2 regions of the Enterococcus sp. AAFC-DPL-5182 genome follow, and region 2 is predicted to be linked to the other one. Evidence: predicted binding sites of a transcription regulator. Region 2 holds the regulator's gene; the other holds the start of a gene.
What was found. Region 2 encodes CtsR, which represses protease genes until heat stress. Its sites were predicted from a motif close to TTGGTCAAAAAAGGTCAAANA; they were not measured.

Region 1 (7,941 bases), 1.2 Mb from region 2:
TGCACGGTACCCTAAGAATGGGTTCATTTCATGCGGTAATTGAAGATAAGGTAATTCTTTATCTCCACCGATATCCATTGTACGAACCACGACAGGTTTACCGTTCATGCCTTCAAGAACTGCAGTGTAAGCTGTATATTGTTCATCTTCTGTTGGGAAATCAGGAGAATCCATGTAAAGGAATTCTGTACGATATAAACCAACAGCTTCAGCACCATTGTTGTGTACGCCTTCTAAATCTTTAGGTGTACCAATGTTAGCAGCTAACTCGATGTGTTTACCATCAGCAGTCACTGTTTCAGCATGTTTTAATTTTTCCCATTCAACTTTAAGGTCAGCGTATTCTTTGCCTTTTGCTTCAAAATCAGCTTTTTCAGCATCTGTTGGGTGAACGATAACATCGCCATCGATTCCGTTAACAGCTAAAATATCGCCTTCTTTGACTTTGGCAGTGATTTCTTTTGTTCCTACAATTGCAGGAATTTCTAGAGAACGAGCCATAATCGCTGAATGAGACGTACGTCCGCCAATATCTGTTACGAATGCCTTTACATACGTACGGTCTAATTGAGCGGTATCACTTGGTGTTAAGTCATGGGCAACCACAACTACCTCTTCGTTAATCATTGAAGGATTTGGAAGAGTAACACCTAATAAATGAGCTAAAATACGTTTTGCAACGTCGCGAATATCAGCAGCACGTTCTTGCATGTATGCATTATCATCCATTGCTTCGAACATACCGATATACATATCTGTTACTTCTTTTAACGCAGATTCAGCATTTACTTTGTTATCTTGAATGTTTTGTTTGATTTGACCGATCATTTCCGGATCAGATAAAACCATCAAATGAGCATCAAATACTTGAGCTTCTTCTTCACCAAGGCTTTGCGCTGCTTTTTCTCTGATTGCTTGCAATTCAGTCGTAGATTTTGCTAAAGCATCATCTAAACGACTTTCTTCAGCAGATGTATCATCTACAGATTTTTTATCGAAAGACAAATCAGGTTGAACTAACAGGTAAGCTTTAGCGATAGCAACACCATCACTTGCGGCAATTCCTTTTAGCATTTCAGACATTATTCTGACAATCCTTCTTTTTTCATAGTGTCTACGATTGCTGCTAATGCATCAGCTTCGTCTACACCATCAACAGAGATAGTTACGTCTGAACCTTGGCCAACGCCTAAAGACATAACGCCCATGATTGATTTAAGGTTAACAGATTTACCTTTGTATTCTAAGTTAATATCTGAGTTAAATTTACTTGCAGTTTGTACTAATAATGTAGCTGGACGAGCGTGAATCCCTGTTTCTGCTACGATGTGAAATTCTTTCTTTTCCATATAAATCGGTCTCCTTCGTAAGTAAAATAATTTTTTATGTTAGGGTTTTCCTTTCCCTGTACGTTTCAAGTGAAACTAGAATCTGGATAATACCCTTTCAATTTTTAAGATTACCATTTTTTGTGAGTAGTTACAACACTTTTCACCTTTTTTTTATCAATCAAAATGATCAATTATTTTTCTTCTTTCATATAATGATATATAATTCGTCCATTTAATCCAGCTTCCCCAACAATTGACATTCTATCTGGCAAATTTTTCCAAACCTCTCTAAAGGCTGTAAAGTCTTTTGGTTCTATGATAAGTTCGGAAATGGTTCCTTCTTTTAAGGCATTGATTTGTTCTTCAAAGGGATTTTCATACATTGATTGATCACAGCTTTCACTTTTATTTTTAGACTGAAGATATTGTATGACAAAAATAGATATTTGTCTAAATTATCCCTACAATTCATATAAACAAATCTTAATAAGTTTATAAAAATAGAATAAATTCTACTAACTCAATAAAATAAATAATTTATCGCTAAGTTTTTATCCCATATCTATCAGGCTAATACAAAGTTCAATTGCTTGATTCTTGCTAAAAAGATGCTATAATATTCTCAAAGGTCAAAAATGGTCAGCAGACTATTTGACTTTATCACAATGACTTTGATACATGATTAGTCTTATTACGAAAGGACGTGTTTTATCCTATGATCTGTCAAAATTGTCAACAAAATCCAGCAACGATCCACTTATATGCGAATGTTAATGGTCAAAGAAAACAATTAGACTATTGCCAAAGTTGCTATCAAAAATTAAAAGCACAAGCAAATGATAATCAACCAACAATGTCTCAACAAGATCCATTTGGTTTTGGAAGTTTAGATGATTTATATCGCTCCTTGTCTCGGCAAATGCAAGAACAACAAGGGAATCCTAATGGTCAAACACCCCCAACTCAATTTGGGGACGGAAATGGCTTTAATGGAGGCCAACCACCTAGAGGAAACGCAAATCAAGCTAACGGCTTACTAGGTGAGTACGGCATCAATATTACACAAGCCGCAAGAAATGGCGATGTTGATCCCGTTGTCGGTCGTGATGACGAAATCAAACGCGTGATTGAAATTCTAAATCGCCGGACTAAAAATAATCCAGTTCTGATCGGTGAACCTGGTGTTGGTAAAACAGCAGTTGTCGAAGGACTGGCACAAAAAATCGTCGATGGCGATGTACCACAAAAATTATTGGATAAAGAAGTTATCCGTTTAGATGTTGTTTCACTCGTTCAAGGCACAGGTATCCGCGGTCAATTTGAGGAGCGTATGCAAAAATTGATCGATGAAATCAAACAAGCGGAAAATATCATCTTATTCATCGACGAAGTTCATGAAATCGTTGGTGCAGGTGCTGCTGGTGACGGCAACATGGATGCAGGTAATATTTTAAAACCAGCGCTTGCTCGTGGTGAGTTGCAAATGGTTGGCGCAACAACATTAAATGAATACCGCATCATTGAAAAAGATGCCGCTTTAGAACGTCGGATGCAACCAGTTCGTGTAGACGAACCAACCGTTGATGAAACCATTGCGATTTTGAAAGGCTTGCAAAAACGATATGAAGATTATCATCATGTAAAATACACTGATGAAGCAATCAAAGCGGCTGCAACTTTATCAAATCGCTACATCCAAGACCGTTTCTTACCAGATAAAGCAATCGATTTATTAGATGAATCTGGTTCTAAAATGAATTTGACGATTCAAATCGTCGATCCTAAAACGATTGAAAAGAAATTGGCAGATGCTGAACAACAAAAACAACAAGCTTCTGCAGAAGAAGATTTTGAAAAAGCAGCGTACTACCGTGATCAAATCAACAAATTACAAACAATGAAAGACAAACAAATCAGCGATGAAGAAACACCTGTGATCGATGAAAATAATATTGAAGCCATCGTCGAACAAAAAACGGGTATCCCTGTTGGTGATTTAAAAGAAAAAGAACAAACGCAGTTAAAAAACTTAGCAGTTGATTTAAAAGCTCACGTTGTAGGTCAAGACGATGCTGTCGATAAAGTTTCAAAAGCAATCCGTCGTAACCGTGTAGGTTTAGGCAAACAAAATCGCCCAATCGGCTCCTTCTTATTTGTTGGACCAACTGGTGTAGGTAAAACAGAATTAGCGAAGCAATTAGCTTATGAATTATTTGGTTCAGAAGATTCTATGATTCGTTTCGACATGAGTGAGTATATGGAAAAACACAGCGTATCTAAATTGATTGGATCACCTCCTGGCTATGTTGGTTATGATGAAGCAGGACAACTAACTGAAAAAGTTCGTCGTAATCCATACAGCTTGGTTTTATTAGATGAAATCGAAAAAGCCCATCCAGATGTGTTGCATATGTTCTTACAAATTTTAGATGATGGACGTCTAACAGATGCCCAAGGCAGAACAGTCAGCTTCAAAGATACGATCATTATCATGACAAGTAATGCTGGAACAGGTAATGTAGAAGCAAACGTAGGCTTCGGTGCTGCGCGTGATGGTGTGACTAAGTCTGTTTTAGGACAATTAAATAATTTCTTCACTCCTGAATTCTTGAACCGTTTTGATGGTATCATTGAATTCAAAGCGTTAAGTAAAGAAAACTTGATGAACATCGTTAGTTTGATGTTAGACGAAGTTAATGGCTTGCTCGCTCATCAAAAAATCCATATTGAAGTATCAACGGATGTCAAAGAAAAATTAGTCGATTTGGGCTATGATCCTTCGATGGGCGCCCGTCCATTACGTCGGACAATCCAAGAACAAATAGAAGATGGCATTGCTGAGTTCTTCTTAGATCATCCAGAAGAACATGAATTGATTGCCAAACTAGATGAAGATGGAAAAATTATCGTTACAGGGGAAACAGCTATAGAACCTACGGATATAAGTACAGACACTTCAGAAGAATAAAAAAAAAGTCAATCAGGCAAACTGATTGACTTTTTTGTGTTTTTTGAGACAAATTTCTTTTTATTTAAGTCAAAAAAAATTATAATTAAGCTGTATAGATTTTATATCAATTTTAGAGAAGACTATTCCAGCTTTCTTCAAATCTGTGGATACTCTGTTTTTTATTATCAACGTCAAAAAATTAAGCATTAAATTGAGGTGAAAAAAATGAAATTAGTCAATGTAACCAACAGCTACAAACAGTTAGTCAATAAACAACTAGAAAATACCGATGCATACTTTGTCAAAGTTTATTCAGCGGGTAACACGACCGTTGTTTATACAGAAGCTGCTCAACATGTTGAAATATTGATCGTCAATAAAAAACGTGCTGTTCGAAAAACTGAAATCAACGAGATTCTAGCCTATGTCTTGAAACGTATTCCAAAAGAAAAGTATGACCGAGATCAGATTTCGATCATTGAATTAAAAGATGTTATAGAAATTTCGATTCCTATGACTTCTAGTCTAGTGGAAAGTTGAATAAATTCAATAAAAAAAGAGCTGAGCAAAATGAACGTTCATTTTGCTCAGCTCTTTAAATGCATGACTTTCTTTAATTAGTAGTTTTGAATACAGAGCCAGACTTCCTTATCCTCTTTTTTATCCTTAACTACCACTTACCCCACCAATTTCAGTATCCGTTGAATTTCTAAATAGGTACCAGCAAAGTCCTGAGACTAACAACACTGACACAGAAACAATCATCACCTGAAAGAATACATTCGTTGTGGTTGTTTTAAATAACAAGCCAATTATGATTTGACCGATTGGAACTGCACATTGCGAAACAGCCATAATCGTGGCCATTACTTTGCCAAGATTTTCTTTTGGGGTTATTCTTTGCACCATCGAAATTAAGTAAATGGAGATCATACTCATCATCATTCCAATTGGAATTCCCGTTATCAAAAATGCTGTAAAACCAATTGTATTTCCTAATGGATTTCCTGCAAACATTAAGCCAATATTCATTAGAATCAATAACAGACCGGACAAAGTAAATATCTTATAGAGATTGTTTATTCGTAATCTCTTTGTAAAAAAGCCGGTAAATATCGCTCCAAGAATTGTGGACAAACTAATCACCGACAAGCCGATACCATAAACTGCATCACTTGCCTGCAAAACAACTCTTAATACAATAGGAACTCCTACAATAAAAAATGCCGATAACGTAAAGTTGATAAGTGCTGCAATCAAAATAGCATTGAAAATAATACGATTGTTACGGACCTCTTTAAAACCATCCTTTAAATCACCTGTCAACGTGACTAAAATACCAGATTCCATTGGACGTCTTTCAAAAGGAATCCGTAAAAAGGTTTCTATAATTGCCGCCAGAATAAAAAATACTGCACTCCCTATAATCAGTTTTTGAGCACCTAATATACTATATAGAATGCCTCCAATAATAGGCGCAACTACATTTGACATGGATAGAACCCCATTAACTAAACCATTTATTTGTTCTAATTGATCTTTTTTTACTAATAGAGGGATACTCGCAGTAACTACAGGTGTATCAAAGCTACCAACAATTGATAGTAAAAATAATAGTAAACCAATCATAACAATTGAATCAGTAAAACCTAATATAAAAAATAATACTATCGCTAAAGCTGCATTCATAATATCCATTAAAACCATTAACAAACGCCGATCAAATCGATCTGCAATTGCCCCACCAATTGGAGCAAATAAGACAGGAATACTTGAAATGGCTAGAATCGTTGCAAATATATCCGCCCGTCCCGTTTTGTCCAATACATAAAGCGATAAAGCAAATCTTAAAATCGCTCCACCAAAAACTGATATTACCTGTCCTAATACCAAATATAAAATATTTTTATTCACTTTCCCCATCATTTTTTCTCCCCATATCTTATTTTATCAAGGCTTAAATACTTTGATACCTAAGTTTACCATTCTGACTTTATACAATACTCGGGCTAAAGTCTTGTATTCACTCGGACTATCGCCCTATCTTAGACTGAGAATACTATAATTAAAATTAATATGTATATATAAAAAGAGTTTAAGAAATACCTTATAGGGTTATTCCTTAAACTCTTTATATTCAAGTAAAAGATAAAAGTAAACGCAACTACTACGTTACACTTCGATCACATCAAATTCTAAGTGCTAAAGCACTACGTTTTGAACGCTTCGGAAATAAACTGAAATTGCGATAAACACTTTTTTTCGATCTCTATTTTAAAATATACTTTTTATAATACGCATAAAGCTCTTTGATAGAGTCACTCATCAAAATATCTTTCACTGATTCCACCTGCTTTGCCGTCCAATCAAACCATCTCAGTTCTAAAAGTAATTTAATTTCCTCATCTGAAAATCTCTGTTTGATCACTCTGGCAGGATTCCCACCAACAATCGTATATGGCGGAACATCTTTTACAACCATTGAACCTGCTGCAACTACAGCTCCCTCACCAATTGTAACTCCTGGCATGATCATCGCATTCATCCCGATCCAAGCATCACTTTTGATAACTGTATCGCCTTTTGGTTCGTAAGATTTCTGTACGTGACTAGCAAATGGATAGACAGTGATCCAGTCCGGATGGTGATTGTGATTACCGCCCATTAAAATCGTAGCACCACCTGCAATACAAACATAATTTCCAATAATCAATTTATCTAGATGCCAGCCCATATCTTCTACAGGGTTAAAAGCTGACTTTGTCAGTGGATCGCCCCATAAATAGCGAACACAACCATCCTCAAAATTCTGATTGCCATAGTAACCCGAATAATAAGAGTACTCACCAACCTCTATCAACGGATTTGTCACCAACTCTTTTAAGTAGACTGTATCGGACCATTTTTCAAAATTATTATTGTTTTTCATTATTTTTCCTCGCTTCTAAGTTAGTTTACTTTTTATGACTTAGAAGCGTGCTACCACTGAAACATTTTTTAATCGTCTTAAACGCCGACTCATACTTATCACTCCAATAATGTTTTTGATTATACGTACATATTTCTTTAATGTCAACTAATGAAAAAGCCATTTTTATCAACTTGAAGTCGATAAAAATGGCTGATTATTCACTTATTAAGAAAAAATCTTACATCAAGCTCTTCAATTCAACATCAGGATATTTATCTGCAAACCAACGCATTGCGAATTGATTTTCAAATAAGAATAATGGTTGATCAAAACGGTCACGAGCTAAAATATTACGGCTAGAACTCATTCGTTCATCTAAATCAGCTGGATCGATCCAACGAGCAATTTTTGAACCCATTGGAGTCATGATCACTTCGGCATTATATTCATTGAGCATACGATGCTGGAACACTTCAAATTGCAGCTGTCCTACAGCTCCAATAATATATTCTTCTGTTAGATACGTTTTGTATAGTTGGATCGCACCTTCTTGAACTAACTGATAAATGCCTTTATGGAATGATTTTTGTTTCATGACATTTTTAGCACTGACTTTCATAAATAGTTCTGGTGTGAATGAAGGTAATTCTTCATATTGAACTTTTAGTTTCCCTTCAAATAACGTATCCCCGATTTGATAGTTTCCTGTATCATAAATCCCGATGATATCTCCCGCTACCGCTTCTTCC
Region 2 (7,941 bases):
TTGACCGCCTTCTTCATAGCCCACATAACCTGGAGGTGAGCCAATCAAACGGCTAGTACTGTATTTTTCCATAAATTCAGACATATCCACACGAACCAGAGCATCTTCACTACCGAACATTGTTTCAGCTAAGGTTTTTGCCAGTTCTGTTTTACCGACACCTGTTGGACCTAAGAACATAAATGAACCGATTGGTCTATTTGGGTCTTTCAACCCACTACGGGCTCTACGAATAGCGCGTGATACAGCTTGGACCGCTTCATCTTGACCAACTACTCGATGATGTAGGATACTTTCTAGTTCAAGTAAACGTTCACTTTCTTTTTTCTCCAGCTGTTGCAACGGCACACCCGTCCATTGTGACACAACATTAGCAACATCTTGCTCTGTAACGCGATTTGCATACCCAGAAGCCTCTTTTTGCTCTAATAATAAAATGTTTTCTAATTTACGAGCCAGTTTTTTTTCTTTTTGGCGTAGTCTTGCCGCACTTTCAAAGGATTGTGACTGAATCGCTTCTTCTTTCTCTTGAACTAAGCGAGCAATCTCCATACGTAAGTTATTGATTTCCGAAGGTTCATCTGCCAAGTCTAAACGAACTTTAGCTGAAGACTCATCCATCAAATCGATTGCTTTATCTGGTAATTGACGAGAATTAATGTAACGTACGGATAGTTGAACCGCCGCATGCAACGCATCATCCGTGATTTCTACGCCATGATGTTCTTCATATCGTGAACGCAAACCTTTTAAAATCTCTTCTGCTTCTTCTGGTGTCGGTTCGTCGACTTGTACACGAGCAAAACGGCGTTCCAAAGCAGAATCTTTTTCTATATATTTTTGGTATTCATCTAATGTTGTTGCTCCAATTGTTTGTAGTTCCCCTCTTGCAAGGGCTGGTTTTAAAATATTCGATGCATCAATAGCACCTTCCGCACCACCTGCACCGATCAAGGTGTGCAATTCATCGATAAATAAAATTACTTCGCCATCTTGATAAATTTCATCAATGACTTTTTTTAATCGATCTTCAAATTCACCACGATACTTAGTCCCAGCAACTAACGCTCCCATATCCAACATCATCAAGCGTTTTTCTAACATATCTTCTGGTACTTCGCCATTCACGATTTTTTGTGCTAATCCTTCAGCAATTGCTGTTTTACCAACACCTGGCTCACCGACTAAAACAGGATTATTCTTTGTACGACGACTTAGAATTTGAATCAACCGTCTAACCTCTTGTGAACGTCCAACTACAGGATCAAGATTATTTTCACGTGCTAATTTCGTTAAATCACGTGCTAATGAGTCTAAAGTCGGTGTTCCTTTTGGTGCTGCTTTTTGAGCTTGATTATTTCGGCGACGTCCTACATTACCGCTCATTTGCGGATCAGTAATACCTATTTTTTTCATTAATAACTGACGCATTTTGGATAAACTTAAACCTAAATTCAATAAAATACGTGAAGCTAATATATCTTCATCTCTTAATAAACCTAGTAAAATATGTTCAGTTCCAATATTTGGTGCCCCTAAACGTTTCGCTTCATCTCCGGCGTACGCAAAGATTTGTTTCGCGCGAGGAGAATAGGGTAAATAAGCACCTTTAGGATAACCTTTAACTGTTCCATAGCCAGTTAAGTGTTCAATTTCTTCACGGATATCATTTTTATCAGCATTCAACTGACGCAAAGATTTTCCAGCAATGCCATTAGGCTCTAAAACTAAAGCCAATAATAAATGTTCTGAGCCCACGGATTGATGCCTAAAATACTTTGCTTCTTCTTGTGCAATGGCTAGTACTGCCTTGGCACTTTCTGTAAATAATTCGTCCATACTATCATTCCTCCTCGTAACTCAAACGTTCTAAAAATGAATGCATCAATTGAGCACGTAAATAATCTTCATTTGATCCTGCTTTGCCTAAAACCTGTTTCCCAAGAACAGACAACATCAGATTTCCTTCTCTTTTGGTAATCACTTCTTCTTCATACAACTTTTGTATAAAAATCAGTGCATCCTTTTCTGAAAGTCCATTACCCGTAAACTGGGCAATTTGTTTTAATAATTGATCACTATCAGAAATTTGGACTTTGGCGATCCTAATATAACCACCGCCACCACGCTTACTCTCGACAGAATAACCTCGTTGGATCGTAAAACGCGTATTGATCACATAATTAATCTGGGAGGGAACACAATTGAATAAATGAGCCATTTCAGCTCTACGAATCTCAATCTTACTACTTTCTTCAAGAATTTTTTTTAAATATGCTTCTATTAAATCTGAAGTATTTTGATTACTCATCACACTCATCCTTTTCCCTTGACTAATACTGACCTTAATTATACATAACTTTAAGTGTTTAATAAAGGAGAATGCCTAATTTGATAAGAAAAGATAAACAAGTAAACAAAAAAAGAACAGAGAAGACCACTCTGTTCATCAAATCGGGAAGACAGGATTCGAACCTGCGACCCCTTGGTCCCAAACCAAGTGCTCTACCAAGCTGAGCTACTTCCCGTAGCTATAATAATAAAAAAAGACTAAACGCTTAAAAGGAACTAAGTTTCTCTACCTTCTAATTCGTAGTCAAACATTCAAAGTATGCACCCAAAGGGAGTCGAACCCCTAACCTCTTGATTCGTAGTCAAGCACTCTATCCAGTTGAGCTATGGGTGCTAAAACAAGGATCAAAGTCAGATGTATCCATCTGCTTCGTACTTGTTAACATCTATTCTGTCAATTTTACAATTGCCATTCATAGTGTTTCAAAGCAATGCCGAGGACCGGAATCGAACCGGTACGGTGATCACTCACCGCAGGATTTTAAGTCCTGTGCGTCTGCCAGTTCCGCCACCCCGGCGAAAGAACAAGCTAAGCGGAAAACGGGGTTCGAACCCGCGACCCCCACCTTGGCAAGGTGGTGCTCTACCACTGAGCTATTTCCGCAGTCTGGATGCCGGCTAAAGGATTTGAACCCTCGACCCTCTGATTACAAATCAGATGCTCTACCAACTGAGCTAAGCCGGCGTTATAATCGCCTAGTATTAAAACGAGACTAAAAATGCGGGTGAAGGGACTTGAACCCCCACGCCGTAAGGCGCTAGATCCTAAATCTAGTGCGTCTGCCAATTCCGCCACACCCGCAAAATATTTCTATGAGCCGTGCAGGGCTCGAACCTGCGACCCTCTGATTAAAAGTCAGATGCTCTACCAACTGAGCTAACGGCTCAAAAAATGGAGGTTGACGGGATCGAACCGCCGACCCCCTGCTTGTAAGGCAGGTGCTCTCCCAGCTGAGCTAAACCTCCAAGACAACACTTTAGCGTGGCGACGTCCTACTCTCACAAAGGGAAACCCTTCACTACAATCGGCGCTAAGAAGCTTAACTTCTGTGTTCGGCATGGGAACAGGTGTATCCTTCTCGCTATCGCCACCACACTGGGTGTTGTTGCTATTAAGTTGAGTGATTATTCACTCAAAACTGGATTGAAGTAGTAATCAAACATTCCGAAAAACTTTTTTATTTCGTTTCTTTGGTTAAGTCCTCGACCGATTAGTATTGGTCCGCTCCGTACATCACTGCACTTCCACTTCCAACCTATCTACCTGATCATCTCTCAGGGGTCTTACTTTCTTAAAGAAATGGGAAATCTCATCTTGAGGTGGGCTTCACACTTAGATGCTTTCAGCGTTTATCCCTTCCCTACATAGCTACCCAGCAATGCCCTTGGCAGAACAACTGGTACACCAGCGGTAAGTCCATCCCGGTCCTCTCGTACTAAGGACAGCTCCTCTCAAATTTCCAACGCCCGCGACGGATAGGGACCGAACTGTCTCACGACGTTCTGAACCCAGCTCGCGTGCCGCTTTAATGGGCGAACAGCCCAACCCTTGGGACCGACTACAGCCCCAGGATGCGACGAGCCGACATCGAGGTGCCAAACCTCCCCGTCGATGTGGACTCTTGGGGGAGATAAGCCTGTTATCCCCAGGGTAGCTTTTATCCGTTGAGCGATGGCCCTTCCATGCGGAACCACCGGATCACTAAGCCCGACTTTCGTCCCTGCTCGACTTGTAAGTCTCGCAGTCAAGCTCCCTTCTGCCTTTACACTCTGCGAATGATTTCCAACCATTCTGAGGGAACCTTTGGGCGCCTCCGTTACTCTTTAGGAGGCGACCGCCCCAGTCAAACTGCCCACCTGACACTGTCTCCCACCACGATAAGTGGTGCGGGTTAGAGGGTTCATAACACAAGGGTAGTATCCCACCAGCGCCTCCACCGAAACTAGCGTTCCGGGTTCATCGGCTCCTACCTATCCTGTACATGTGGTACAAACACTCAATATCAAGCTACAGTAAAGCTCCATGGGGTCTTTCCGTCCTGTCGCGGGTAACCTGCATCTTCACAGGTACTAAAATTTCACCGAGTCTCTCGTTGAGACAGTGCCCAAATCGTTACGCCTTTCGTGCGGGTCGGAACTTACCCGACAAGGAATTTCGCTACCTTAGGACCGTTATAGTTACGGCCGCCGTTTACTGGGGCTTCAATTCTGAGCTTCGCCGAAGCTAACCCATCCTCTTAACCTTCCAGCACCGGGCAGGCGTCAGCCCCTATACTTCATCTTTCGATTTTGCAGAGACCTGTGTTTTTGATAAACAGTCGCTTGGGCCTATTCACTGCGGCTGACCGAAGTCAGCACCCCTTCTCCCGAAGTTACGGGGTCATTTTGCCGAGTTCCTTAACGAGAGTTCGCTCGCTCACCTTAGGATACTCTCCTCGACTACCTGTGTCGGTTTACGGTACGGGCAGTTGTTTTCTCACTAGAAGCTTTTCTTGACAGTGTGACATCAGGAACTTCGGTACTATTATTTCCCTCCCCATCACAGCTTGTCCGTATAGAGTAAAGCATTTGACTCTACTCAAGACTTACTGCTTGGACATGCACTTCCAGTCGCATGCATTCCTTAGCCTCCTGCGTCCCTCCATTGCTCAAACAAAAACAACTGGTACAGGAATATCAACCTGTTGTCCATCGCCTACGCCTATCGGCCTCGGCTTAGGTCCCGACTAACCCTGGGCGGACGAGCCTTCCCCAGGAAACCTTAGTCATACGGTGGACGGGATTCTCACCCGTCTTTCGCTACTCATACCGGCATTCTCACTTCTAAGCGCTCCAGCCGTCCTCACGATCGACCTTCAACGCCCTTAGAACGCTCTCCTACCATCACACCAGAGGTGTGATCCACAGCTTCGGTAATATGTTTAGCCCCGGTACATTTTCGGCGCAGGGTCACTCGACTAGTGAGCTATTACGCACTCTTTAAATGGTGGCTGCTTCTGAGCCAACATCCTAGTTGTCTGTGCAACCCCACATCCTTTTCCACTTAACATATATTTTGGGACCTTAGCTGGTGGTCTGGGCTGTTTCCCTTTCGACTACGGATCTTATCACTCGCAGTCTGACTGCCGAATATGAATGAATGGCATTCGGAGTTTATCTGAATTCGGTAACCCGAGATGGGCCCCTAGTCCAAACAGTGCTCTACCTCCATCATTCTTAACTTCGACGCTAGCCCTAAAGCTATTTCGGAGAGAACCAGCTATCTCCAAGTTCGTTTGGAATTTCTCCGCTACCCACAGCTCATCCCCGCACTTTTCAACGTACGTGGGTTCGGTCCTCCAGTGCGTTTTACCACACCTTCAACCTGGCCATGGGTAGATCACATGGTTTCGGGTCTACGACTACATACTCATTCGCCCTATTCAGACTCGCTTTCGCTGCGGCTCCGGCTCTTCACCTTAACCTCGCATGCAATCGTAACTCGCCGGTTCATTCTACAAAAGGCACGCCATTACCCATTAACGGGCTTTGACTTGTTGTAGGCACACGGTTTCAGGATCTATTTCACTCCCCTTCCGGGGTGCTTTTCACCTTTCCCTCACGGTACTGGTTCACTATCGGTCATTAGGGAGTATTTAGCCTTGCGGGATGGTCCCCGCGGATTCCGACGGAATTTCTCGTGTTCCGCCGTACTCAGGATCCTCCTAGGTGTTGCCAACATTTCGTCTACGGGGCTATTACCCACTTTGGCGAACCTTTCCAGATTCTTCGACTATCTTGACAGACTACCACAACGGAGTCCTACAACCCCAACAAGCAAGCTTGTTGGTTTGGGCTCTTCCCGTTTCGCTCGCCGCTACTCAGGGAATCGAATTTTCTTTCTCTTCCTGCAGGTACTAAGATGTTTCAGTTCTCTGCGTCTACCTCTAACCAGCTATGTATTCACTGGCAAGTAACATCCTATAAAAGATGTTGGGTTTCCCCATTCGGAAATCTCTGGATCATAGCTCACTTACAGCTCCCCAAAGCATATCGGTGTTAGTCCCGTCCTTCATCGGCTCCTAATGCCAAGGCATCCACCGTGCGCCCTTATTCACTTAACCTTATGACCTTACGGTCAGTTTGTTTGGTTCGTTTCTCTAGCGATAGAGGCGTCACCAATAAAATAAGCATTCGAACTATTTTAATTAAAAAACTCATTCAACGCGGTGTTCTCGGTTTGTTTTGATTACTTTTTTACTTCAATATCCAGTTTTCAATGAACAATTCGTTTGAGAGAAATCATATAAAAAAGAAAATCAAGCGATTCGCTTTTTTTTTAAGAGTAAACCTCTCAAAACTGAACAAAGTGTCGACGAATGTGTAAGTTTCCGTAATATTCCTTAGAAAGGAGGTGATCCAGCCGCACCTTCCGATACGGCTACCTTGTTACGACTTCACCCCAATCATCTATCCCACCTTAGGCGGCTGGCTCCACAAGGGTTACCTCACCGACTTCGGGTGTTACAAACTTTCGTGGTGTGACGGGCGGTGTGTACAAGGCCCGGGAACGTATTCACCGCGGCGTGCTGATCCGCGATTACTAGCGATTCCGGCTTCATGTAGGCGAGTTGCAGCCTACAATCCGAACTGAGAGAAGCTTTAAGAGATTTGCATGACCTCGCGGCCTAGCGACTCGTTGTACTTCCCATTGTAGCACGTGTGTAGCCCAGGTCATAAGGGGCATGATGATTTGACGTCATCCCCACCTTCCTCCGGTTTGTCACCGGCAGTCTCGCTAGAGTGCCCAACTGAATGATGGCAACTAACAATAAGGGTTGCGCTCGTTGCGGGACTTAACCCAACATCTCACGACACGAGCTGACGACAACCATGCACCACCTGTCACTTTGTCCCCGAAGGGAAAGCTCTATCTCTAGAGTGGTCAAAGGATGTCAAGACCTGGTAAGGTTCTTCGCGTTGCTTCGAATTAAACCACATGCTCCACCGCTTGTGCGGGCCCCCGTCAATTCCTTTGAGTTTCAACCTTGCGGTCGTACTCCCCAGGCGGAGTGCTTAATGCGTTAGCTGCAGCACTGAAGGGCGGAAACCCTCCAACACTTAGCACTCATCGTTTACGGCGTGGACTACCAGGGTATCTAATCCTGTTTGCTCCCCACGCTTTCGAGCCTCAGCGTCAGTTACAGACCAGAGAGTCGCCTTCGCCACTGGTGTTCCTCCATATATCTACGCATTTCACCGCTACACATGGAATTCCACTCTCCTCTTCTGCACTCAAGTCTCCCAGTTTCCAATGACCCTCCCCGGTTGAGCCGGGGGCTTTCACATCAGACTTAAGAAACCGCCTGCGCTCGCTTTACGCCCAATAAATCCGGACAACGCTTGCCACCTACGTATTACCGCGGCTGCTGGCACGTAGTTAGCCGTGGCTTTCTGGTTAGATACCGTCAAGGTAAGAGCAGTTACTCTCCTACTTGTTCTTCTCTAACAACAGAGTTTTACGATCCGAAAACCTTCTTCACTCACGCGGCGTTGCTCGGTCAGACTTTCGTCCATTGCCGAAGATTCCCTACTGCTGCCTCCCGTAGG

Region 1: AC4BB7_RS04975 (ATP-dependent Clp protease ATP-binding subunit) is a predicted target of CtsR. The motif match lies at 1,957-1,977, and genes of this name have one in related genera.

Annotation. Positions count from the first base shown of each region.
Region 1 is NZ_CM177101.1:1,066,949-1,074,889, reverse strand. Features, by position in the region: gene ptsP (phosphoenolpyruvate--protein phosphotransferase) at 1-1,083, opposite strand, end outside; gene AC4BB7_RS04985 (phosphocarrier protein HPr) at 1,083-1,349, opposite strand; gene ykzS (protein YkzS) at 1,523-1,714, opposite strand; gene AC4BB7_RS04975 (ATP-dependent Clp protease ATP-binding subunit) at 2,047-4,299, shown strand; gene AC4BB7_RS04970 (DUF1827 family protein) at 4,507-4,821, shown strand; gene AC4BB7_RS04965 (MFS transporter) at 4,948-6,207, opposite strand; gene AC4BB7_RS04960 (CatB-related O-acetyltransferase) at 6,551-7,210, opposite strand; gene AC4BB7_RS04955 (peptide chain release factor 3) at 7,431-7,941, opposite strand, start outside.
Region 2 is NZ_CM177101.1:3,708,479-3,716,419, forward strand. Features, by position in the region: gene AC4BB7_RS17390 (ATP-dependent Clp protease ATP-binding subunit) at 1-1,839, opposite strand, end outside; gene AC4BB7_RS17395 (CtsR family transcriptional regulator) at 1,844-2,311, opposite strand; tRNA gene AC4BB7_RS17400 (tRNA-Pro) at 2,455-2,528, opposite strand; tRNA gene AC4BB7_RS17405 (tRNA-Arg) at 2,613-2,686, opposite strand; tRNA gene AC4BB7_RS17410 (tRNA-Leu) at 2,785-2,870, opposite strand; tRNA gene AC4BB7_RS17415 (tRNA-Gly) at 2,885-2,956, opposite strand; tRNA gene AC4BB7_RS17420 (tRNA-Thr) at 2,965-3,037, opposite strand; tRNA gene AC4BB7_RS17425 (tRNA-Leu) at 3,073-3,154, opposite strand; tRNA gene AC4BB7_RS17430 (tRNA-Lys) at 3,167-3,239, opposite strand; tRNA gene AC4BB7_RS17435 (tRNA-Val) at 3,246-3,318, opposite strand; rRNA gene rrf (5S ribosomal RNA) at 3,333-3,448, opposite strand; rRNA gene AC4BB7_RS17445 (23S ribosomal RNA) at 3,544-6,455, opposite strand; rRNA gene AC4BB7_RS17450 (16S ribosomal RNA) at 6,739-7,941, opposite strand, start outside.